Regions from separate parts of the Phyllobacterium sp. 22229 genome, predicted to be linked through region 2. Evidence: riboswitches for the same ligand, from Rfam matches in the RefSeq annotation. Region 2 holds a riboswitch; each other region holds the start of a gene.
What was found. Region 2 has a riboswitch for cobalamin ahead of ACTJJ7_RS19465 (aromatic ring-hydroxylating oxygenase subunit alpha). Riboswitches for the same ligand answer to the same signal wherever they lie in the genome.
Positions count from the first base shown of each region.

Region 1 (7,832 bases), on a different contig from region 2:
TTTTCCTCAAAGACTTCCTGCGTGGCGAACACCGCTGCCTTGGCGTTCAGCGTGTCGAAGATCGTCTCGATGAGAATAATATCGGCGCCGCCATCCATCAGGCCGCGCACCTGATCCGCATAGGCGGTGCGCAGATCGTCAAAGGTAACAGCACGATAGCCGGGATTGTTCACATCAGGGGAAATGGACGCAGTCCGGTTCGTCGGTCCGAGTGCCCCAGCCACGAAACGGCGCTTGCCGTCCTTCTGTTCGGCCTTGATCGCGGCCCGGCGGGCAAGGCGCGCGCCATCGCGGTTCAGCTCATACACAACCTCCTCCATGCTGTAGTCGGCCTGGGCAATGGTCGTGGATGAAAAGGTGTTGGTTTCAAGAATATCCGCGCCGGCCATGGCATAGGCGTAGTGGATATCCTCGATGGCCTGGGGCTGCGTCAGAATCAGGAGATCGTTGTTGCCCTGCAGGTGACAGGAGCAGTCGGCAAAGCGTTCGCCGCGGAAATCGTCCTCGTTCAGGCTGAGACCCTGAATCTGCGTGCCCATGGCCCCGTCGAGAATCAGGATGCGTTCGCGCGCCGCCTTGGTCAGCGCTTCAAACACCTCCGAGCCATCCCGTGGAGCACCCAGGGGACCGAACAGATTATCGACTGCAATATTCATGACTCAAACGCCTCTTGGCCATCTTGGGATGGGAGACGTAAACTCACATAAAGATATCTTTATGTCAACAAATCAATTCCATTGACGGCAAATTCTGTCGCAGCTGCGGCGTCCTGTCCGGCCGCTGCCGTGACAGCCGTGAAACGCTATTTTTCTCCCGTTCGTTTCAGAAGATAGGTATCCATGATCCAGCCTTTTTGCTGCCGCGCGACCATGCGCAGGCGTTCGATCTCATCGACAACATCGCGCAGCCGCCCGGACAGAAGAATTTCGTCCTGCGTGCCGACATAGGCGCCCCAATAGATATCGACATCCTCCTTGACGGTCTTGAACGCGCCCTCGCCGTCAAGCATCACGACAATGCTTTCCGAATTGTTGGGAAACCCCTCCTCCAGCTTGCGGCCGGTGGTGATGGTGATCGATTCGCCGATGCGATTGAGGACCACCTTGTGTTTCGCGGTGAGCGCCTGAATGGCGGTGATGCCCGGTATCACGTCATATTCCAGCTCGAAGCCACCCTTGGCATTAAGGCGATCGAGAATCCGCAGCGTGCTGTCATAAAGCGAGGGGTCGCCCCAGACGAGAAACGCCCCGCACTCGTCATCACCAAGCTCCTCGAGCAGCAGATGCTCATAGGCCGCTTCGACCCTGTCGTGCCATTCCTCGACACTGGCGCGGTAGGTTGAAGAGGGCTTATGACGGACGGGCGTTTCAAAATCGACCATGCGGTAGTCGTGGCCGGTGATGAAGCGCTCGCAGATTTCGCGGCGGATGCGCGCAAGCTGTTCCTTCTCGGCACCCTTGTCGGCGATGAAGAAGACATCGACCTGATTGAGCGCGTTCACCGCCTGAATGGTGACGTAATCGGGGTTTCCCGCCCCGATGCCGATGATGAGAACCTTGCGTTTCATTGTGCTGTCCGCACACTCTGCGGCCGCATCGCTGCTCTCTTCTCGCTGATCAGGGCGCAGAAGAGATCATGCAGCCGTTTGGCGCCCGGATGGCTTGCATAGCGGCGCAGCCGTGCCACTTCGGCACTGGCCGCAGCGACGAGATCGCCATTCCTGGGTTGCCGCATCAGCCAGGCAACGAATACATCCTCGGGAGCAGGCATCCTGTTGATCAATCCCATGCCAGCGCTCCGCCGTTCTGATATTCGATGACGCGGGTTTCGAAAAAATTCTTTTCCTTCTTCAAATCCATCGCCTCCGACATCCACGGGAACGGATTGTCCGTGTCGGGGAAGACCTGGGCAAGGCCGAGCTGGGCGCAGCGGCGGTTGGCGATGAAGTGCATATAGCTTTCGCACAGGGCAGCGTTCAATCCGAGGAAACCGCGCGGCATCGTATCGCGGCCATAGGACGCCTCGAGTTCCGCCGCATTCCTGATCATCCCGCGCAGTTCTTCGGTAAAGGCTTTCGTCCACAGATGCGGGTTCTCGTGACGGATCTGGTTGATCACGTCGATACCGAAATTCATGTGAATGCTCTCGTCGCGCAGGATGTACTGATATTGCTCGGCAATGCCGACCATCTTGTTGCGGCGGCCGAGCGACAGGATCTGGGCAAAGCCGGTATAGAACCACATGCCCTCGAAAATGACATAGAAGGCGACGAGATCGCGCAGGAAAGCCTGGTCCATCTCCGGTGTGCCGGTCTTGAAATCGGGGTTGTCGAGATTTTGCGTGTGCTTGAGCGCCCATGCCGCCTTGTCGGTGATCGATGGCACTTCGCGATACATGTTGAAGAGTTCGCCCTCGTCCAGCCCAAGGCTTTCGACAATATACTGGAACGTGTGGGTATGGACGGCTTCCTCGAAGGCCTGACGCAAGAGATACTGGCGGCATTCCGGATTGGTCAGGTGCCGGTAGATGGCGAGCACGATGTTGTTGGCGACCAGTGACTCGGATGCCGCGAAGAAACCGAGATTGCGCTTGATCATGCGCCGTTCGTCGTCGGTCAGCCCGTCCCTGGATTTCCACAGGGCGATATCCGCCTGCATCGACACCTCTGTCGGCATCCAGTGATTGTTGCAGCCATTGAGATATTTTTCCCAGGCCCAGTGATATTTGAGCGGCAGCAACTGATTGACGTCGGCACGTGAATTGATCATCGCCTTGTCATCGACGCGCACACGGCCGCCGCCGCGCACGATATCGCCAAGGCCTGTCGCATCGGCGGCGGGTGCCTGATCCGGTGCGAGGGCGGGATGGATGGCGCGCGCCGCATTGGCGGCAGCTTCGGTGTTGGTCCAGTCAAGCATGGTCTTTTCCTTCAATTCATTGCAAAGCATCTATGGCAGGCGTGGTTGCGCGCTTACTGGCAGGCTTCGCAGTCCGGATCGTTGATCGAGCAGGCATTGCCGGCCGGCTCCGACAGGATGATCGGTTCGGCAACCGGCTTGGCGGCGACGGCATTGAGCTTGCCGTCCGTGCCTTTCAGCGTGGACTTTTCCACGTGCGAGGCCGAGCGCGAGCGCAGGTAATAGGTCGTCTTCAGGCCGCTGTTCCACGCGAGGCGATAGAGCTCGTCGAGCTTCTTGCCGCTCGGGTTGGCAATATAGAGATTGAGCGACTGGGCTTGATCGATCCATTTCTGCCGGCGCGAGGCTGCTTCGATCAGCCATGCACTGTCGATTTCGAACGCCGTGGCATAGAGCGCCTTGAGGTCGGCGGGGATGCGGTCGATTTCACCCACCGAGCCGTCGAAATATTTCAGGTCGGAAATCATCACTTCGTCCCACAGCCCGCGCTGCTTCAGGTCATGCACCAGCGCGGCATTCACGACGGTGAAGTCGCCCGACATGTTGGATTTGACGAAGAGGTTCTGGTAGGCGGGCTCGATGGACTGGGCGACGCCGCAAATATTGGAAATCGTCGCGGTGGGGGCAATCGCCATGGTGTTGGAATTGCGCATTCCGGTTGTCGTCACCCGCTTGCGCAGGACTTCCCAGTCAAGGGTCGTGCTGCGGTCCATCGAAAGCCTGGCGCCGGCTGCCGTGCGGGCCTGATCGAGCAGTTCGACGGAATCGATGGGGAGTATGCCCTTCGACCAGAGTGAGCCGTTGAAGCTTGGATAGCTGCCGCGTTCGCTGGCGAGGTCAACCGATGCCGAAATGGCATGGTAGGAAATGGCTTCCATGCTGAGATCGGCAAAAGCCACGGCCTCATCGGACGCGTAGGGAATGCGCAGAGCCTGCAATGCATCCTGGAACCCCATCAGCCCGAGGCCGACCGGACGGTGACGCAGGTTGGAAGAGCGCGCTTCGGGGATGGTGTAGAAGTTGATGTCGATGACATTGTCGAGCATGCGCATGGCCGTCGCCACAGTGCGGCCGAGACGCTCAAGGTCGAGGCCCTCGGCTGCAATGTGATTGGCAAGATTGATCGAGCCAAGATTGCACACCGCAACTTCATCCTTCGATGTGTTGAGGGTAATCTCGGTGCACAGGTTCGAGGAATGCACGACGCCGGCGTGACCCTGCGGCGAGCGGATATTGCAGGGGTCCTTGAACGTGACCCAGGGATGGCCGGTCTCGAACAGCATGGTCAAAATCCGGCGCCAGAGGTCCAGAGCGCGAACGGTGCGGAAGACGCGGATTTCGCCGCGTGCCGCCTTGGCTTCATACGCCTCGTAGGCGGATTTGAATGCCGCACCATAGAGGTCGTGCAGATCCGGCGTCTCGTCGGGTGAGAACAGGGTCCACGGCTCGTCCTTTTCCACGCGGCTCATGAACAGATCGGGCACCCAGTTGGCCGTGTTCATGTCATGGGTGCGGCGGCGGTCGTCACCGGTGTTCTTGCGCAGATCGAGGAATTCCTCGATGTCGACATGCCAGGTCTCGAGATAGGCGCAGACCGCGCCTTTGCGCTTGCCGCCCTGGTTGACCGCGATGGCCGTATCATTGGCCACTTTCAGGAACGGTACGACACCCTGGCTTTCGCCGTTGGTTCCCTTGATATGGGCGCCAAGACCGCGCACCGGCGTCCAGTCATTGCCAAGGCCGCCGGAATATTTCGCCAGGAGCGCATTGTCCTTCACCGCCTTGAAGATGCCGTCGAGATCGTCGGCAACGGTGGTCAGGAAGCAGGACGACAACTGCGGCCGCAATGTGCCGGAATTGAACAGCGTCGGGGTGGATGCCATGAAATCAAAGGATGACAGGAGGTTGTAGAATTCGATGGCGCGCGCTTCCCGGTCGATCTCGCGGGTGGCAAGGCCCATGGCGACGCGCATCAGGAAAGCCTGCGGCAGCTCGAAGCGGATGCCGCGCGTCTGCTGGAGATAGCGGTCATACAGCGTCTGCAGGCCGAGATACTGGAACTGCAAGTCGCGTTCCGGCTTCAGGGCCGCTGCAATTTTATGCAGGTCGAAGCGGGCGAGTTCCGGATCGAGCAGTTCGGCTTCAATACCAGCCTTCACATAGGCCGGGAAGTAATCGGCATAACGTTCCGCCATTTCATGCTGGGTTGCCTGTTCGGGCCTGCCGAAGACAAAGCTCAAGGCTTCGCGGCGCAGCTTGTCGAGAAGCAGCCGCGCGGTGACAAAGGCATAGTTCGGTTCGGTTTCAACCAGCGTGCGCGCCGCCAGAATGGGTGCAAGCGATAACTCGTCAAGGGTAATGCCATCGTAGAGATTGCGCTGGGTTTCGCTGAGGATTGGCGCGGCGCTGACCCCCTCAAGTCCTTCGCAGGCTTCATCGATGATGCGGGCAAGACGCACCGTATCGAGCGGTGCCCTGGTGCCACCCGGCAGGGTCACGCTCAGCGACGGGCCGGTTTCGGCCACCGGTTCAACCAGCTTCGCCCGTTCTCGCGCGCGTTCTTCCCGGTAAAGAACATAGGCGCGCGCAACCTTGTGGTTTTCGCTGCGCATGAGGGCAAGTTCAACCTGGTCCTGCACGTCTTCAATGTGAAACAGACGCCCTTCGCTGCTGCGGCGCTTCAACGTTGTCACGATGTCGGTGGTCAGGCCTTCGACGACATCATGCACGCGGCGGGAACCGGCGGCGACATTGCCTTCAACGGCGAGGAAGGCTTTGGTCAGGGCAACGGTGATTTTCAGCGGGTCGAAGGGGGTAACCGAGCCATTGCGGCGAATGACACGATAGCCGGGCTCGGCGGACGTAGATTGTGTTTCGCCGTGACGAATGGGTGCAAGTCCATCGGTGCGAGTGGTTTCAAGAGAAAGAGACATGTGCTTATACCCCAAATGTTGGGGGCAAAGGTCGAGCGCACGCGTGCAAGAATCCGGTCAGCTTGCGGCCGACCATTGCAAGCGACACACCGGGACACCCCGCCCGTGGACGTTCATCATGTCATGGCAGGTCTCCTGGCTCACAGGTCGGCGCTGGTGTCGGCCTTCCCGAAGCGGGGCTCCAGTGGCATTGTCGACAACAACTCGCTGTTTACAGTTGCGGGGGCAGCGCCGGCATCAATGTCCAGGACATCTCACCGGCTTCCCTCTTAGCTCCCGGTCTTGCGACTCGGGGAGAACCATAACATCTATATTTAGTATCAAATTGCCATCTACAGTCAATAGGTAGATAGCGACATCTTCGCTTGCTCAGAGCGTTGCGGATTGCGGCAACACGAACGGCACGGATTTGCCGGGCAGACCGCCGACCTTGAGCGCACATTCATAAACACGCAGAATGCGGTCATCCGTCAAGACCTCCATGGGCGTACCCACAGAATCGGCCCGCCCTCTGTGCATAACCACGACGCGGTCGGCAAACATGGAGGTCAGGTTGAGATCATGCAGGATCGCGATAACCCCGCCACCGCGATCGGCGAAGTCGCGGGCAATCTGCATGATGATCAACTGATGCTTGATATCGAGGCTCGACACCGGCTCATCGAGAAAAAGAAAGCGGGGCTGGCCGTCCAGCACCGGCTGCCAGACCTGGCAGAGGACGCGCGCCAGTTGCACCCGCTGCTGCTCGCCGCCGGAGAGTTCCTGATAGAACCGCCCGCCGAAGCCCGCGAGGTCGACCCGTTCGAGCGCTTCGTCCGGCAACGTTTCCACGTTGTGCCGCGCGGCGCCGGAGCGGCCGCTGGTCATGCCCAGCTTGACAATCTCGCGCACGGTAAACGGAAAGGACAGCGAGGTGGATTGCGGCAGGATCGCCCGCATGCTTGCCATCTGCCAGAGCTTCAGCCGGTTGATCGGCACACCGTTGATGTTGATGACACCCTCATGCGGCAGGTCGCCGGAGAGTGCGCGCATCAGCGTGGTCTTGCCTGATCCGTTGGGGCCGACGATGACGCAGAATGCGCCCGCCTCCGCATCGAAGGATACATGCTCGACAATCCTGCTTCGGCCGAGAGAGACAGAGACATTGGAAACACGGATCATGATCAGAGGTCCAGAATGCCGCGGCGGCGCAGCAATATCCACAGGAAGAACGGTGCGCCGACGGCCGCCGTGACGATGCCGATGGGCAGTTCGGACGGCGCAACGATGGTCCGGCTGACCGCATCGGCAATCAGCAGCAGGCTGGCGCCAAGGAGAGCGGCGGCCGGCAGGAGATAGCGGTGATCGGGACCGATCACGAGGCGCAGAAGATGCGGAACAACCACGCCGACAAAGCCGATGCCGCCGCTGACCGCAACCGATGCGCCGGTCGCTGCTGCAACCGTGACAATGGCGATGCGTTTGAAGCGCTGCACCGGGATGCCGAGATGACTGGCCGATGCTTCCCCGAGGGCGAGCCCGTTGAGGCCGCGCGCGAGGAATGGCGAAATGACAAGGGCCAGCGCAATGAGCGGACCGGACGCTGCGATCTTGACCCAGTTGGCTCCCGCCAGCGATCCCAGTCCCCAGAATGTCAGGTCGCGCAACTGTTTGTCGTCGGCGATATAGACCAGGACCCCGATATAGGCGGCGGCCATGGCGCCAAGCGCTATGCCGGCAAGCAGCATGGTGGCGATGGATGTCTGTCCGCGCCGGGTTGCGACCCGGTAGAGGACGAGCGTGAAGATGAGGGCGCCGAAAAAAGCGGCAAGCGGCAAGGCGTAGAGACTGAACAGGGCGATCATCGGGGCGAGGAAGGTTCCGCCGAGAACGATGATGCTGACAGCGCCAAGCCCGGCGCCCGCCGAGACGCCGACGATGCCGGGGTCGGCCAGCGGATTGCGGAACAATCCCTGCATGACCGCACCCGATACGGCGAGCG
Region 1 is NZ_JBQEPA010000002.1:225,913-233,744, forward strand. It holds gene metH (methionine synthase) at 1-656, opposite strand, end outside; gene cobF (precorrin-6A synthase (deacetylating)) at 803-1,567, opposite strand; gene ACTJJ7_RS03395 (hypothetical protein) at 1,564-1,788, opposite strand; gene ACTJJ7_RS03400 (ribonucleotide-diphosphate reductase subunit beta) at 1,779-2,918, opposite strand; gene ACTJJ7_RS03405 (ribonucleoside-diphosphate reductase subunit alpha) at 2,972-5,851, opposite strand; cobalamin riboswitch at 5,960-6,170, opposite strand; gene ACTJJ7_RS03410 (heme ABC transporter ATP-binding protein) at 6,221-7,012, opposite strand; gene ACTJJ7_RS03415 (FecCD family ABC transporter permease) at 7,015-7,832, opposite strand, start outside.
Region 1: it holds a riboswitch for cobalamin, as region 2 does, so the genes downstream of both, ACTJJ7_RS03405 (ribonucleoside-diphosphate reductase subunit alpha) here and ACTJJ7_RS19465 (aromatic ring-hydroxylating oxygenase subunit alpha) in region 2, are expected to answer to the same signal.

Region 2 (7,832 bases):
TGCACGCGAAGACACTGGGGCACCCCGGCCATGCGGTGGCGCAGACACGCACGAGCGCCATTCTCGACTATGGCGAGCGGGTGCGCTGCTCGCTGTCGATCAATCATGACCACAAATTCGGGCGCAGGTTTCAGGCCTGCGAGTTCCGCATCAGCGGCACCGAAGGCGCTGCCTATGTCAAGCTCGGGGTCAATCTCGACTATCCGCGCGGCGAGCCGGACGAATTGATGATCTATCCGAAGGGCGGCTCCGATTGGATCAATGTTCCGCTGCAGGGCGCATGGTTCCCCGATGCCTTTGTCGGACGCATGGCCAATCTGCAGCGCTTTGCCAACGGCGAGGACACCGCGCTGGTCAGTTCGGTCGAAGACGCCTGGCATACCATGGCGCTGGTCGAGGCCGCCTATCAATCAAGTGCGGCGCCGGCAACGCCGCTGGCGCAAAAGCCGGAGGCGTGAATGTCGGAACAGGCCATCTATTTCGAGGATTATGCCATCGGCCACGTGCGCACCACGACGGGCCGCACGATCACTGAAACCGATTTCGTCGTGCATGCGGGTCACACCGGCGATTTCTTCCCGCACCATATGGATGCCGAATTTGCCAAGACCACGCCGTTCGGCCAGCGGGTTGCGCATGGGACAATGATCTTTTCCATCGGTGTCGGCCTCACCGCCAGCCTGATCAATCCGGTGGCGTTCTCCTATGGCTATGACCGTCTGCGTTTCGTGCGGCCGGTCTTCATCGGCGACACCATCCGCACGCGCGTGACCATCAGCGCCAAGGAAGACGATCCGAAACGCCCGGGAAGCGGGCGCGTGGTCGAGCGCTGCGAGGTTCTCAACCAACGCGATGAAGTCGTGCTCGCAGCCGACCATATCCTGATCGCCGAGCGCAGAACAAATTGATATGACGGGCACCTCAATGTGCCAGATGGAGGTTTGAAATGACAGGTAAGCTTGCAGGCAAGCGGGTTTTGATCACAGCGGCAGGGCAGGGCATCGGCCGCGCATCGGTGCTGGCTTTTGCGCGCGAAGGCGCAATCGTCCATGCCACTGACATCAACCAGCAATTGCTCGATGCACTGCCGCAGGAGGCGGGGATCAAACCGCGCAAGCTGGATGTGCTGAAAACCGAAGAGGTCAATCAGGTTGCCGGAGAGATCGGTCCGATTGACGTGCTCTTCAACTGTGCCGGTTTCGTGCATGGCGGCTCGATCCTTGAAATGCCCGATGCGGATCTGGATTTCGCCCTCGATCTCAATGTCCGGGCGATGATCCGGACGATCCGCGCCGTCCTGCCCGGCATGATCGAACGCGGCGATGGCGCGATCATCAACATGTCGTCGGTTGCCAGCAGCGTGAAGGGCGTGCCGAACCGCTTCGCCTATGGCGTCACCAAGGCGGCTGTGCTCGGCCTGACCAAGTCGGTGGCCGCCGAATACATCACGCAGGGCATCCGCTGCAACGCGATCTGCCCCGGCACGGTGGAAAGCCCGTCGCTGGAACAACGCATGCGGGCGGGCGGCGACTACGAGGCCGCACGCGCGGCTTTCATTGCCCGCCAGCCGATGGGCCGTCTCGGCCTGCCGGAGGAAATTGCCGACCTTGCCGTCTATCTCGCCGGTGCGACCTACACGACGGGGCAGGCCTATAACATCGATGGCGGCTGGACCGTCTAGGAGACTTTGCCAATCCACCCTGATGGGCATCTGATGCGATTTTCTGCGCTTCCGGTGCTCTCATGGACGAAAATGTCCACTGCGCTCCGGTTCTCGAAAACCGCACCAGCTTCCTCATCAGGATGAATTGTCAGAAGCCTCCTCCCATGCAATCGGAAGGAACAGACGATGAAATTTCTACGTTATGGCGAACCGGGACAGGAAAAGCCCGGTGTGCTGGATGCCAAGGGGCATATCCGCGATCTTTCAGGCGTGGTGAGCGATCTTGCCGGGGCCGTGCTCGACCCGGAAGCGCTGGCAAAATTGTCGGCGCTGGATTTAGAGAGCCTGCCTGCCGTTGGCGGCAATCCGCGCCTCGGCCCCTGCGTTGCCGGAACCGGAAAATTCATCTGCATCGGTCTGAATTATGCGGATCATGCGGCGGAATCCGGCATGGCCGTGCCGCCGGAGCCGGTCATTTTCATGAAAGCCACATCGGCCATATCAGGCCCGAATGACGACCTGGTCATTCCGCGCGATTCGGAAAAGACCGACTGGGAAGTCGAGCTTGGCATCGTCATCGGCCGCACGGCAAAATATGTTGATGAAGCCGAGGCGCTGGATTACGTCGCCGGTTACTGCACCGTGCACGATGTCAGCGAGCGCGCCTTCCAGACGGAGCGGGCAGGGCAATGGACCAAGGGCAAATCCTGCGACACGTTCGGGCCGACAGGCCCGTGGCTGGTGACCAAGGACGAGGTGGCCGACCCGCAAAATCTTGGCATGTGGCTGAAGGTCAATGGCGAGATCATGCAGAACGGTTCCACGAAAACCATGGTCTACGGCGCTGCCTTCCTCGTCTCCTATCTCAGCCAGTTCATGTCGCTGCATCCCGGCGACATCATCTCGACCGGAACACCGCCCGGTGTCGGCATGGGCATGAAGCCGCCGCGCTACCTCAAGGCGGGTGACGTGATCGAGCTGGGCATTGACGGTCTTGGCACCCAGAAACAGGTGGCACGCGCCGACATTTGAGTCGGCGTCTGGCCCGCAACATCAATCAAGAGGCATATTGTGACCCGCATTACCGATCTTCGCGTCTTTGACGTCCGTTTCCCAACCTCGCAAAGCCTGGACGGATCGGACGCCATGAACCCGGACCCGGATTATTCCGCCGCCTATGTCATCCTCGATACGGACAACACGGCTTTGTCCGGTCATGGCCTGACTTTCACCATCGGTCGCGGCAATGAAATCTGCTGCCTGGCGATTGAAGCGATGAAGCACCTCGTCGTCGGACTGGAACTGGACTGGGTGAAGGAAAATCCCGGCCGTTTCTGGCACTTCATCACCGGCGACAGCCAGTTGCGCTGGATCGGGCCTGACAAGGGCGCGATGCATCTGGCAACGGGCGCAGTGGTCAATGCGGTCTGGGACTTGCTTGCCAAGGAAGCGGGCAAGCCGGTCTGGCAGCTGGTCGGCGAAATGACGCCGGAAGAAATCGTCGATATCGTCGACTTCCGCTACCTCACCGACGTGCTGACGCGCGAGGACGCACTCGCCATCCTGCGCAAGGCGGAGAGCGGCAAGAAGGAACGGATCGCCACGCTGCAGGCGGAAGGTTATCCCTGCTACACCACCTCGGCAGGCTGGCTCGGCTATTCCGATGAAAAGCTGCGCCGCCTCTGCCAGGAAGCGGTCGATGCCGGTTTCAATCACATCAAGATGAAGGTCGGCCGCGATCTTGAAGACGATATCCGCCGCCTGACCATCGCCCGCGAGGTGATTGGGCCGGACCGTATCCTGATGATCGATGCCAACCAGGTCTGGGAAGTGGGCGAGGCCATCGACTGGGTCAACAAGCTTGCCTTCGTGAAGCCGTTCTTTATCGAGGAGCCGACCAGCCCGGATGACGTGGCGGGTCACCGCAAGATCCGGCAGGCGATCAAGCCTGTGAAGGTCGCGACCGGCGAGATGTGCCAGAACCGCATCATGTTCAAGCAGTTCATTGCCGAAGGCGCCATCGATGTGGTGCAGATCGATTCGTGCCGGATGGGCGGTCTGAATGAAGTGCTGGCCGTGCTGCTGATTGCCGCAAAATATGAACTGCCCGTCTGGCCGCATGCGGGCGGTGTCGGCCTTTGCGAATATGTGCAGCATCTGTCGATGATCGATTACATCGCCGTGTCAGGCACGAAAGAGGGCCGGGTGATCGAATATGTCGATCATCTGCATGAGCATTTTGTCGATCCCTGCCATATCCGGGATGCCGCCTATATGCCGCCGTTGCTGCCGGGTTTCTCGATTGAAATGAAACAGGCGTCGATCGAGGAATATCTCTACCGGCCATAGCAAAATGGGCGGGGGCTTCATCTGCCTGACAAAGAGCTGTCCTATGGCGATTGCATTGTCGTCTCTCGTCACGGAGTTCCCATGCTCGACCTGATCAAGCCTTCGCTTGCCCGCTTTGCCGCCAGCCTGCACCCGGAACCGCCGGTGCATCTCGGCAGGCGCTACAACAGTGCGGGCGTCTTTCAGCCGGAACCCGGCAATACGGTTGTCTGCCATCTGGTGAAGGGTTCCGAGTCGGAAGCCTCGGTCATTGCGGTGCGCGAACGGATGCTGGCGATGCCCGATGCCGGGCAGCTGGCCTTTACCCCCGTCTCCAGCCTGCACATGACGCTGTTTCAGGGCATTATCGAATATCGCCGCCGCCCGTCCTACTGGCCCGACGACGTTCCGCTGGAGACAAGCATCGACGAGATGACGCGGCTTTACGTGGATCGCCTGCAGGATTTCGAGGGCTGCGGACCGTTCAACGTCGAGGTGATCGACGTGACGCCCGCCGGCCTCACCGTGGCGGGAGCGAGCGAATATGACGAGCGCATCATGCGCGCCTGGCGCGACGAACTGGCTGTGCCGTTCGGTTACCGGCATCCTGATCACGACACCTATGTCTTCCATGTCACGCTGGCCTATCCCATCGCGCGTTTTCCCGATGAGAGGCTCGGGGCCTGGCAGGAACTTCTGGATGATTGCCTAGCATTCATCCGGCGTGAATCGCCGGTCATTGCACTCAATCCGCCGGCATTCTGCAGTTTCGCCGATATGAATCATTTCGAGGAACTGGTGGTTCTGGATTGAACCAGTGGCCGTTTGATCGCCAATCTGCGACATAGTGTACAGGCACCCTACGTGTCGTCTTACGTAAATGCGATGTCGTTTCCGCACCTATTCTTTTTGGGTGGCGGATGCTTTTATCGGGGCACTTGAGGTGCCGCTTTTCTAGGGAAGCGGAGAATTGGGAAGCCGGTCGGAAACCCGGCGCTGCCCCCGCAACGGTAGTGGAGTGAAACACGGCATAACAGCCACTGGGCCACAATCCGGGAAGGCGTCGTGACAGCCGATACGGCAACTCCAGAGCCCGGAAACCAGCCTCGGGACATGAAAACCGACTGATCGCGGTGGGCGATCAAGGAGCATGATTCTGCGCGGGTATCGGCCGGTGGCCGGCCGTGCAGGCGTTCTTCCTCCGTCACCACCAGTCAGTTCTTTCGCAACATCGAGGCGAGGACACGACATGGATATACGCAACGAACTGCTCCGGGACCTGAGAAACCGGAAACCGGGCTACGGCCTTGAACAGGCCTTCTACTCCGATCCGGATTATTTCCGGCTGGACATGGAGAACATCTTTTATCGCGACTGGCTGTTCATCGGCCATGATTGCGAAGTCGCCAAGCCGGGCAATTTTTTCACGGTGCAGGTCGGCGATTATCCCGTTGTCATCGTGCGTGACCGCCAGGGCCAGATCCGGGCTTTCCACAATTCCTGCCGCCATCGCGGCTCGCGCGTCTGTTCGGCCGAGCGCGGCACGTCGGCAAAGCTCGTCTGCCCCTATCACCAGTGGACCTACGAGCTTGACGGGCGCCTGCTGTTCGCCCGCCAGATGGGCGATGATTTCGACGCCAGCCAGCACAGCTTGAAACCGGTGCCGTGCGAAAGCGTCGGCGGTTACATCTTCATCTGCCTGGCGCAGAATCCTGTCGATTTCAGCGCGGCGCGCGCACTGATCGAACCCTATCTCGCACCGCACCACCTCACCGAAACTAAGGTCGCCTTTCAGAGCACCATCGTCGAGAAGGGCAACTGGAAGCTGGTCTGGGAAAACAACCGCGAATGCTACCACTGTGTGGCCAATCATCCCGAACTGTGCAAGACCTTCCCGGAAGCGCCGAGCGTGAGCGGTGTCCAGGGCGCCGCCGACGATCCGGAAATCGCCGCCCATTGGCAGCGTTGCGAAGCGGCAGGCCTGCCAAGCACGTTCCGCATGTCGGATGACGGCCAGTACCGCGCCACCCGCGTGCCGCTTCTGCGTGATGCGGAAAGCTATACGATGAGCGGGCGCCGCGCCGTCGGCCGTCAGCTCAGCAACAGCGTCAACGAGAAGCAGATCGGCTCGCTGCTGCTGTTCCACTATCCGACCACATGGAACCATGTCCTCGGCGACCACGCCATTTCCTTCCGCGTGCTGCCGCTCAGCCCGGATGAAACGCAGGTCACCACCAAATGGCTGGTGCACAAGGATGCGGTCGAGGGTGTGGACTACACCATCGAGGAACTGACGCATGTCTGGCTTGAGACCAATGACCAGGACCGCCGCATCGTCGAGGAAAACGCCTTCGGCATCCGCTCGCCCGCCTATGAGCCCGGACCCTATTCGCCCGAGCATGAAGGCGGCGTGCTGCAATTCCTCGAATGGTACTGCACGTTCATGGAAGAGCGTCTTTCCGGCGGCGATACGCGGCTCAGCAAGGTAGCATAGGTACACAATGAACATGGGCGTTCCTCAGTCTTACCCGCACCTCGACCAGATGCAGCCATGGAATGACCGGCTGCATCTGCTGGAGTGTCTGTCGATCATCGAGGAAGCGCCGAATGTGAAGACCTTCACATTCCGTTCCGACAACCAGAACTGGTTCCGCTATGAGCCGGGCCAGTTCATGACCTTCGAGCTGCCGGTGCAGCCCGAAGCCGTCCTGCGCACCTATACGCTCTCCTCCAGCCCGTCACGGCCCTTCACCATTGCCGTGACGGTCAAGGCGCAGGAGAACAGCATCGGCACCCGCTGGATGCTGGATCATCTGACCCCGGGCATGCGGCTGAAGGCCTTCGGTCCCCTCGGCGATTTCTCCATGCGCAGGCATCCGGGAGAAAAGTACCTGTTCATCTCGGCCGGGTCCGGCATCACGCCGATGATGTCGATGACCCGCTGGATGCATGATTGCGCCCCGCAGAGCGATATCAGCTTCGTCACCTGCGCCCGCCGGCCCAGCGACATCATCTTCCGGCGGGAGCTCGAATACCTCACCGGCTGCATGCCCAACCTGAAACTGTCGTTTCTGATCAAGGAACACGAGATGGGGCAGGTGTGGACCGGCATTCGCGGGCGGCTGGAAGCGCCCAAGCTGCCGCTGCTGTCGCCCGATTTCAAGGACAGGACGATCTTCTGCTGTGGTCCGGAGGGTTTCATGCGCGATGTGCGCGACATGCTCGAAGCCGGCGGTTTCGACATGGCGCGGTATCATCAGGAAAGCTTCGGTCCGGCTGCAGAGCCGGTGCTGCCCGCATTTGACGTGATGTCCATCGATGCCGTGGAAGCATCGGCAACGATCACCTTTTCCATGTCGGGCATGGATGTGCCCTGCATGCCGGGGGATACGATCCTCAAGGCGGCGCGCGGCGCGGGTATCCGCATTGCGGCGGCCTGCGAATCCGGCCTGTGCGGCACGTGCAAGGTGATGAAACTGTCGGGGAAATCCGAAATGGATCACAATGGCGGTATTCTCGATGAAGAAATCGACGAGGGATTTGTGCTCGCCTGCTGCACCAAGCCCCTCGGCAATGTGGAGATCGAGGCCTGAGAGGCTGATCGCATGCTGGCACTTATCTCTCCCCTTGAGGGAGAGAACGGATTTTCTTGGATTTAGCCTCTTTGCTAAATCCTTAGAAAATCCAAGTGAGGGGATTAATCCGCCTCATCATACTTGCCCCCTCTCTTGCGATTTCTGGCACTTAGCAAGGGCTAAGTGCCAGAAATCGCTTTCTCCCCCGCAAGGGGGGAGATAGACAGGGCTCAATTCCCCTGCCTAAAACACCACGGTCTTGTGGC
Region 2 is NZ_JBQEPA010000016.1:118,869-126,700, forward strand. It holds gene ACTJJ7_RS19435 (Gfo/Idh/MocA family protein) at 1-458, shown strand, start outside; gene ACTJJ7_RS19440 (MaoC family dehydratase) at 459-908, shown strand; gene ACTJJ7_RS19445 (SDR family oxidoreductase) at 947-1,681, shown strand; gene ACTJJ7_RS19450 (fumarylacetoacetate hydrolase family protein) at 1,850-2,695, shown strand; gene ACTJJ7_RS19455 (L-fuconate dehydratase) at 2,735-4,012, shown strand; gene ACTJJ7_RS19460 (DUF1868 domain-containing protein) at 4,094-4,804, shown strand; cobalamin riboswitch at 4,916-5,114, shown strand; gene ACTJJ7_RS19465 (aromatic ring-hydroxylating oxygenase subunit alpha) at 5,241-6,485, shown strand; gene ACTJJ7_RS19470 (2Fe-2S iron-sulfur cluster-binding protein) at 6,493-7,584, shown strand.

Region 3 (7,832 bases), on a different contig from region 2:
TGCAGATGCTGCCGACCGATTATCTGGAGCGCGGCGTCGATGGCGACGGTGACGGCAAGGTCGACCTCAAGAACAGTGCGCCGGACGCCATCATGACGGCTGCGCGCGTCCTGCGCGATCTCGGCTGGCGCAAGGGCGAGCCCTGGCTGGAGGAAGTCAAGCTGACGCGGGACCTGCCTTGGGAAAATGCCCTGCGGACGAACCGCCTCCCCCATTCCAAATGGTCCGAATGGGGCGTGATGGGCATGAAGGGGCCGCTGGGTCCCGACAATGGCGATGCATCCCTCCTGCTGCCGATGGGCCGCAAGGGACCGGCATTCCTGTCCTACGCCAATTTCGACGTTTTCGTCGAATGGAACAAATCCATCATCTACGCGACAACGGCCGCCTATTTCGCGGCACGTCTTGCCGGTGCGGGTCCGCTTGAGCCGACCACGCCCGAAACGGGCCTCACACAGGAACAGATGAAGGAACTGCAGACCAAGCTCGCCGCCCGCGGCCACGATATGGGCCCGAAGATCGATGGCGTGTTCGGCATCCTGACCCGCGATGCGGTGCGCGACGAGCAGATCCGCCTGGGCCTTCCGGCAGATTCCTGGCCAACCCCGGAATTGCTCAGCAAGCTTTAAACCTTATTCCCTGTGTTCGGCCGGCGCCATCGTTTCCAGCGAAGCAAAGCCCTCCGGCCGCTCGCCCTCGTCGAACGGGGTTTCCACCTCGACGAACATATCGGGGTAAAACCCGTTGAAACGGGTGCGCAGCGACAGGGAATAGGCGCCGATATTGCCGATTTCGATCCAGTCCCCGGTTGCCACCGTCTCCGGCAGCCAGAACGGCCGTGACAGGATGTCGACGGAATCGCAGGTCGCGCCGCAGACGCGGAACGGCACGATGTCCCGGACATTGCCGCTGCGATGCTTGTGCGCGGGGTCGGGTATGAACCGCGCCGGCAGGGTGATCTTGCCGGTCCACGAGTCCGACAACGACGCCCAGATGCCGTCATTGATATAAAGCCGCCTGCCCTTGCGCAGGAGCACGCGCACGATCAGCGAAAAGGCGCGCGCCACGATCACCCGGCCGGGTTCCGCCACCAGCGGCAGATCGTCAAACCCCCATTCCTTGATGTCGCCGCGCAGACGCGACATCAATTGCCCGAGCGAGGGCATCTCCACATGCTTGCGCTTGGGATCATGGCCATATTCGGCCGGAAATCCGCCGCCGACGTCGAGCCCGGCCAGCGGCACGCCCGCACGGTTGCGCACCCAGTCGGCTGACCGCAGGGCGCGTTCATAGGTATCGGGATCCTCGATCTGGCTGCCGACGTGGAAACAGATGCCGACCTTGTAGCCGATCTTGTGCAACCGCTGCAGAAGCTCGACCGCATGGGCCGGTGTTGCGCCGAATTTCTTCGACAGCTCATAGGCCGCATGGCCCTTGGTCTGCAGCCGCACGTAAAGGGTGATGCTGCCCGGATCGATATCGAGCGCGCGCACGATGCGCGTTATCTTGGCAATCTCGTCCTCATGGTCGACGGCCAGGATGCGGATGCCGTAGGTTTCAAGCGCAAGCCGGATATCCGACTGGGCCTTGATGGGGTGCATGTAGAGCATATGCGCATTCGGGGCGACCTTGCGCACCGCAGCGAACTCGCCCGGCGATGCCACGTCGAACGTGTTGACGCCGTTGCGCGCCAGTGTTTCCAGGACGAGATTTTCGCCGTTGGTCTTGACCGCATAGGCGGTCTCGCCGGGGAACATCTGCATGAACTGGTGCGCGTCTTCGACCAGCACATCCGGCCGAAAGCAATAAACGGGTTGATCGGGCCGCAGGGTAAGTGCTGCATCGCGGGCCGAGGCGAATCGTTGCATCTTGATCGTCTGCTCCATGCATAACTCTTAGCAAGAGCAGATGACGGACGAAAGTCGCTTTCTCCATGCAGGAAACGGGTGGCAATTTACCGGCGTTCACCTAGAAATATCCGGCATAGCGCCAGATTCGGGGGATTTCCAGTGGCCGTAAACCAGACAACACAGCCCAACCCGCTCGCCATGACCGGCTTTGTCTGGCTGCAACTGCTGCTGCTGGGCGCCATATGGGGCGGTTCGTTCTTCTTCGCCAAAATCGCCGTGCACGTCATTCCGCCACTGACGCTGGTGCTGTTTCGCGTCGCCATCGCCGCCCTCGCCCTGCACATCTATCTCCTCGCCCGCGGCATCCGGTTCTGGGACTATCGCCAGCACGCCCTCGGTTTTGCCGGACTGGGGCTCCTGAACAACGTCATTCCCTTCTCGCTGCTGTTCATCGGCCAGACCGCGCTCGGTGCCGGGCTGGAATCCATCCTCAACGCCACGACGCCAATCTGGACAGTGATCATCGCCACATTCCTCACCGTCGATGAAAAGATCAGCGCCAACAAGATCGCCGGCATCCTGCTCGGTGTCTTCGGCACGGTGGTGATGATCGGGCCCGGCGTCCTCTCCGGCCTGGGCGGGCCGCTGTGGGCGGAAATCGCCGTGCTCGCCGCCACACTCTCCTATGCCTTCGCCAGCATTCTCGCCAAGCGGTTCAAGGGCATTCCGCCAACGGTGACCGCGACCGGCCAGATGACCGCTTCGACGCTGATCATGATCCCCGTCGTCCTGCTTTCCAGCGGCATGCCGGATTTTGCCGCGCCCGATCAGGGCGTCTGGGCCGCCGTGTTCAGCCTCGGGCTGCTCTCCACTGCCTTCGCCTACATCCTGTTCTTTTCCATCGTCCGCGCCGGCGGCGCCACCAATGCCTCGCTGGTCACGCTGGTGGTTCCCGTCAGCGCGATCCTGCTTGGAACAGTTTTTCTCGGGGAGGAACTGGGCTTGAAGGATTTTGCCGGCATGGCGCTCATCGCCCTTGGCCTTCTGACCATCGACGGCAGGCTGCTCGCAGCGTTGCAAAAACCGCAAAAAAGATAGAGTTTTCAACAAATCCTAACGGGTACGGCTCGGTATTTCCGGGCTGGATTGCGGCGCAATTGTGTCACAAACCAGTGAGAAAACACGTGCATTGCATCTTGGTGCAATGCAAAAATAAACCAAATTCCCGGTCATTTTATCGTGAATTGACGATTTTTCATTCCAGTAAATGCGTTTCATTTCAGAAACTTACCGTTGAAGAGCAAAAAATTTCTACAGATCATGTCACATCGCGGTAACATTTCCGCTTTTTCTGTGGCAATTTTCCGCTATGCTAAGACGGTTAACTGCAGGAGACAAACAATGGGACTTACACGTTCGATGAACGTCCTCATGATCTGTGCAGCGTTCGCATTTATCGGTGCAATGGTCGTAGGACTCATACCCTGATTGAGAAAAAGAGCGCCGTGGAGATGGTCTCTGACCGTTAAGAAGGTGACAGACAAATTTGGATGGCCCGGTTGCAACAACCGGGCCATTTCCAATTTAACGCTACTGCCGGATATCAGGCCGCGCCAGCCAAGGCCGGTTCCAGCGGTGCGCTGGCAGGGCGGATGCCGATGAGGTGGCAGATGGCGAAGGCAAGATCGGCCCGGTTCATCGTGTAGAAATGGAAATCCTGAACGCCGCGCTCGACCAGATCGAGAACCTGCTCGGCAGCCACCGCCGATGAGACCAGCGCATGGGTCTGCGGATCGTTTTCCAGCCCCTCGAACCGCTCGGCCAGCCATGCCGGAATGTGGGTCCCGGCCTTCGAGCAGAAATTGGTGACCTGCGTGAAATTGTGGATCGGCAGGATGCCCGGCAGGATCGGAATATAGATACCGGCGCGGCGGACCTTTTCGACGTAACGCTCGTAGAGATCGTTCTCGAAGAAGAACTGCGTGATCGCCCGCGTCGCGCCATTGTCGACCTTGCGCTTGAGCATGTCGATATCGGTGGCGAAATCCGGGCTTTCCGGGTGCTTTTCCGGATAGGCGGAAACGGAAATGTCGAAATCGGCAAAGGCCTTCAGCCCGGCGACGAGATCGGCACCGTTTTCATAACCGCCGGGTGTCGGCTTGTAATGGGCACCGACGCCGCCGGCCGGATCGCCGCGCAGGGCGACGAAGCGCTTCACACCCATGGCCGCAAACTCGCGCACCACGGTATCGACCTCTTCCTTGGTCGCATCGACGCAGGTCAGGTGCGCGGCGGCATTCACATCCGTTTCGGTCAGGATGCGCTTGATGGTGCGCGCCGTGCGTTCGCGGGTGGAACCGCCGGCACCGTAGGTTACAGACACGAATTCGGGATTGAGCGGCGCAAGGCGCGTCACGGTTTCCCACAGGCGCTCTTCCATCACCTCGGTCTTCGGCGGGAAGAATTCAAAGGAAACCCGGATATTGGTTCCAAGGTCGGCACGGCGGGATTGGCGGAAAAAGCTCATCAGACACTCTCCGTTACGCGGGAGGTTAAAGCGGGATCAGCAATCAGCAGGCGCGGGTCGCGTGCCAACCACAGTTTGACGGTCAGTTTGTCTTTGTCTTTTGGTTCAAGTTCGAGGCTGTTTTCCAGCGCCAGCCCGGCCTCGGTCAGCCAGTCGCGCATCTGGTTGTCGTTGAAGCCAAGCCGTATATGCGCATGGCTGTCCCGCAGGAATTCAAGATCGTGCGGGGCGAAATCAACGATCAGCATGCGCCCGCCTGCACGCAAGGCGCGGGCCGCCTCGCGAATGGCTTCGGCAGGATTGTCTAGGAAATGCAGCACCTGATGAATGGTCACCAGATCAAAGGATTCCCGGTCCACCGGCAGCGAATAGACGTCACCCTGGCGGACCTGCGCATTGGTGATGCCGGACCGGTCGAGATTGGAGCGGGCAATGGTCAGCATGTCGCGATTGATATCGATGCCGACACCGCGCACGTAAAGCGGGGCAAACAGTTCGAGAAGGCGGCCGGTGCCGGTGCCCACATCAAGCATCGCCTGGAACGGCGTGCGCCCAATGATCTTCGTCAGCGCGGCTTCCACCGCGCCATCCGGCACATGCAGCGAACGGATCGCATCCCAGCTCGTGGCATTGGCACTGAAATAGGCGGCGGCCCGCTCGCGGCGCTGCAGCTTCACCGAGCCGAGCCGCTCGATATCGCGCTCCAGCAACGGATCGGACACATCAAGACGATCGAGCAGGATCCGGGCGATATCGCCAACCACCAGGGATTCAGCCAGACGGAAATAGGCCCAGGAGCCCTCCTGATAGCGGTTGATCAGATTGGCTTCGAACAGCAGCTTGAGATGGCGGGAGACGCGCGGCTGCGACTGCCCGAGGATGGAGGTCAGATCGGAAACCGTCAGATCGCCGCGAGACAACAGCGCCAGAATGCGCAGGCGGCTAGGCTCCGCCGCTGCTTTCAGCGTATCGACCATCAGGTCAAGATTGAGATCACGTTTGTCCATCAAGACACCTTCAAAAGATATAAAGATATGTTTATGTGAGAAATACAGATTTGGCAAGGAGTGTTTTTCCGTTGACGGCAAATTTTGTCGCGTCTGAAATAGGCAGGTATATCGATCAGCGAATCGGCGGGAAGAGAGTGCAATGAGTTCAGGAACCAACCGCCAAAGGGCTATCGGCAAGGCGCTGACGCTGCTTTTGCCGGCTGTGCCCTATTCGGATTCCGAGCCCATACGCGCCGCCGCCACGGCACCGCACATGAAAAGCCTGCCGCCGCCCATTGCGGTGTGGCTGGCCACGGTCGCCCATGTCCGCCATCAGCATACGGACTACGATGCGCTGCGCGACGAGGGCTACGACAAGGAGTCGGCCCGCTTCTTCGTGCTTGAGGCCATCAACCGGAAACTGACGGAATGGCGGGCAACGCGGCTGCTCGATCCGGACGAGGACGATCCGAGCTGATCCCGGCATGTTCTGCCCACTGATCTTCATAGATGAGCTGGTCCAGCGGCAGCCGTTCGCGCCAGCCGCGCTTCTGTAATTCCGGCTGATCGTAGAGCTGGTCGACATAACCGATGCAGAGATAGGCGATGATCTCGACATGATCGGGGATGGCCAGAATGCGGCGCATGTCCTGGTCGTGATAGATGCTGACCCAGCCGACGCCGATGCCTTCCGCCCTTGCCGCCAGCCACAGGTTCTGCACGGCACAGACGGTGCTGTAGACGTCCATCTGCCGGTTATGGGTGCGTCCCAGGACGACATCGCCGCCGCGCGTCCGGTCACAGGTGATACACAGATTGACCGGCGCCTTGACGATGCCCTCAAGCTTCAGCGATGCATAGAGCGCCTGGCGCTCGCTGGTGAACATGGCCTTTGCTTCGGCATTGGCGCGGGTAAAGGCCGCGTGCACCTCGGCTTTGCGTGCCTGATCGCGAATAAGAATGAAATTCCACGGCTGCATGAATCCCACTGACGGCGCGTGATGGGCGGCGTCGAGCAGCCGCATCAGCACTGCATCGTCAATAGGGCGCGGCAGGAACTGGTCGCGCACATCGCGGCGGGTATGGATGGCCTTGTAGACGGCGGCGCGCTCGTCCGCGGAAAAATCGGCGGCTGCAACGGGACCATAGACAGAATCGTGCATCGTTTGCTCCCAACAATGCGAGGGCCAGATTACCCCGGCCCAGACACCTCCCCGCTGTCCGTGCGGTTTCGGCTATCCGGTCCGGCCGGTCTTCTGACTGAGGTTCATCTGAACCGCGCGCCTTCCGGGTTTCCCCGTGGCAAACTGCGCGGCCCATCCCCTATACAGCGTTGGGCACGTGCCGGATTTGCACCGGCTTCCCGATTCTCCTGCATGCAGGCACCGGACCTGCATTCCATTCGCCACAGATCGGAAAAAGACGCAAGCGTCAGCCGGGATAAATCCATTGCTCCGGCAGGCGCGCATCGACTTTTTCACCGGAACGGATAAGCCCTGGCACCTCGACCCAGGCCACGATGCCGCGCAGCCGCTTCGATGCCTTGACAAAATCAAGCGCCGTCGAGGTGTGATCGGCCGTCTGCGCCCGCTCGGCGATGGAGCGTCCGGCGACCTTGCACGGTGCGTTCTGGCCGTCGACCTTCAGCGTCACCCCGCCTTCGAAAAACAGCAGCGTGCGCGGCGGCAGCATGGAAAGCGAGGGAATGCCATCGACAACCATGTTGGCGCCGATCCATTCGGGTTTGACATCCGCAAGGCCCATGGCGCTGGCAATCATGTCAAGTTCATCGGCCGCCAGAATGGAAATATGCCGCTCGTTGCGCATCTCGGTGCCGCGCGGATACCAGGGCTCGCGCCCGCCCGACCGGCGTGTCAGGCCCGCGTGAAAATCGCCGCGTATGCCTTCAAAGGTAAGATCGAGCGTGTCCGTGGCAGCGGTGACAAAACTGTCTTTTGGCGCCTGGAACAGCCCGCTCACCCGCCCGGCGATCTTGCGGGCCGGAAGGATGTCCGTTCTGGTTGCGAAAAGATCTGTCATGACGGCACTCCGGTGAAATCAGCCGCATCTTAGGAAAATTGCGTGTTAAAACCAGCCAATATCACTGATGGAAACGTCAAAATTGGTGATGGGAAGGCGTTGCCGCCCTCCCGGCCGCATCAGCGTGTCAGAGGCTTGTAGCTCGGACGCTTCGGATTGACGCTGTCCGGTCCCAGACGGCGGATCTTGTCGTTCTCATAGTCCTGGAAGTTGCCTTCGAACCATTCGACGTGGCTGTCACCCTCGAAGGCGAGGATGTGTGTCGCCAGACGGTCGAGGAACATGCGGTCGTGGCTGATGATAACGGCGCAACCGGCGTATTTTTCCAGCGCGTCTTCCAGAGCCGCAAGCGTTTCGGTATCCAGATCGTTGGTCGGTTCGTCGAGCAGCAGGACATTGCCGCCGGACTGCAGCATCTTGGCAAGA
Region 3 is NZ_JBQEPA010000013.1:46,124-53,955, reverse strand. It holds gene ACTJJ7_RS16790 (lytic murein transglycosylase) at 1-629, shown strand, start outside; gene ACTJJ7_RS16785 (alanine racemase) at 633-1,868, opposite strand; gene ACTJJ7_RS16780 (DMT family transporter) at 2,010-2,948, shown strand; gene metF (methylenetetrahydrofolate reductase [NAD(P)H]) at 3,454-4,377, opposite strand; gene ACTJJ7_RS16770 (ArsR/SmtB family transcription factor) at 4,377-5,384, opposite strand; gene ACTJJ7_RS16765 (DUF2293 domain-containing protein) at 5,527-5,844, shown strand; gene bluB (5,6-dimethylbenzimidazole synthase) at 5,777-6,529, opposite strand; cobalamin riboswitch at 6,596-6,771, opposite strand; gene ACTJJ7_RS16755 (MOSC domain-containing protein) at 6,798-7,406, opposite strand; gene ettA (energy-dependent translational throttle protein EttA) at 7,526-7,832, opposite strand, start outside.
Region 3: it holds a riboswitch for cobalamin, as region 2 does, so the genes downstream of both, bluB (5,6-dimethylbenzimidazole synthase) here and ACTJJ7_RS19465 (aromatic ring-hydroxylating oxygenase subunit alpha) in region 2, are expected to answer to the same signal.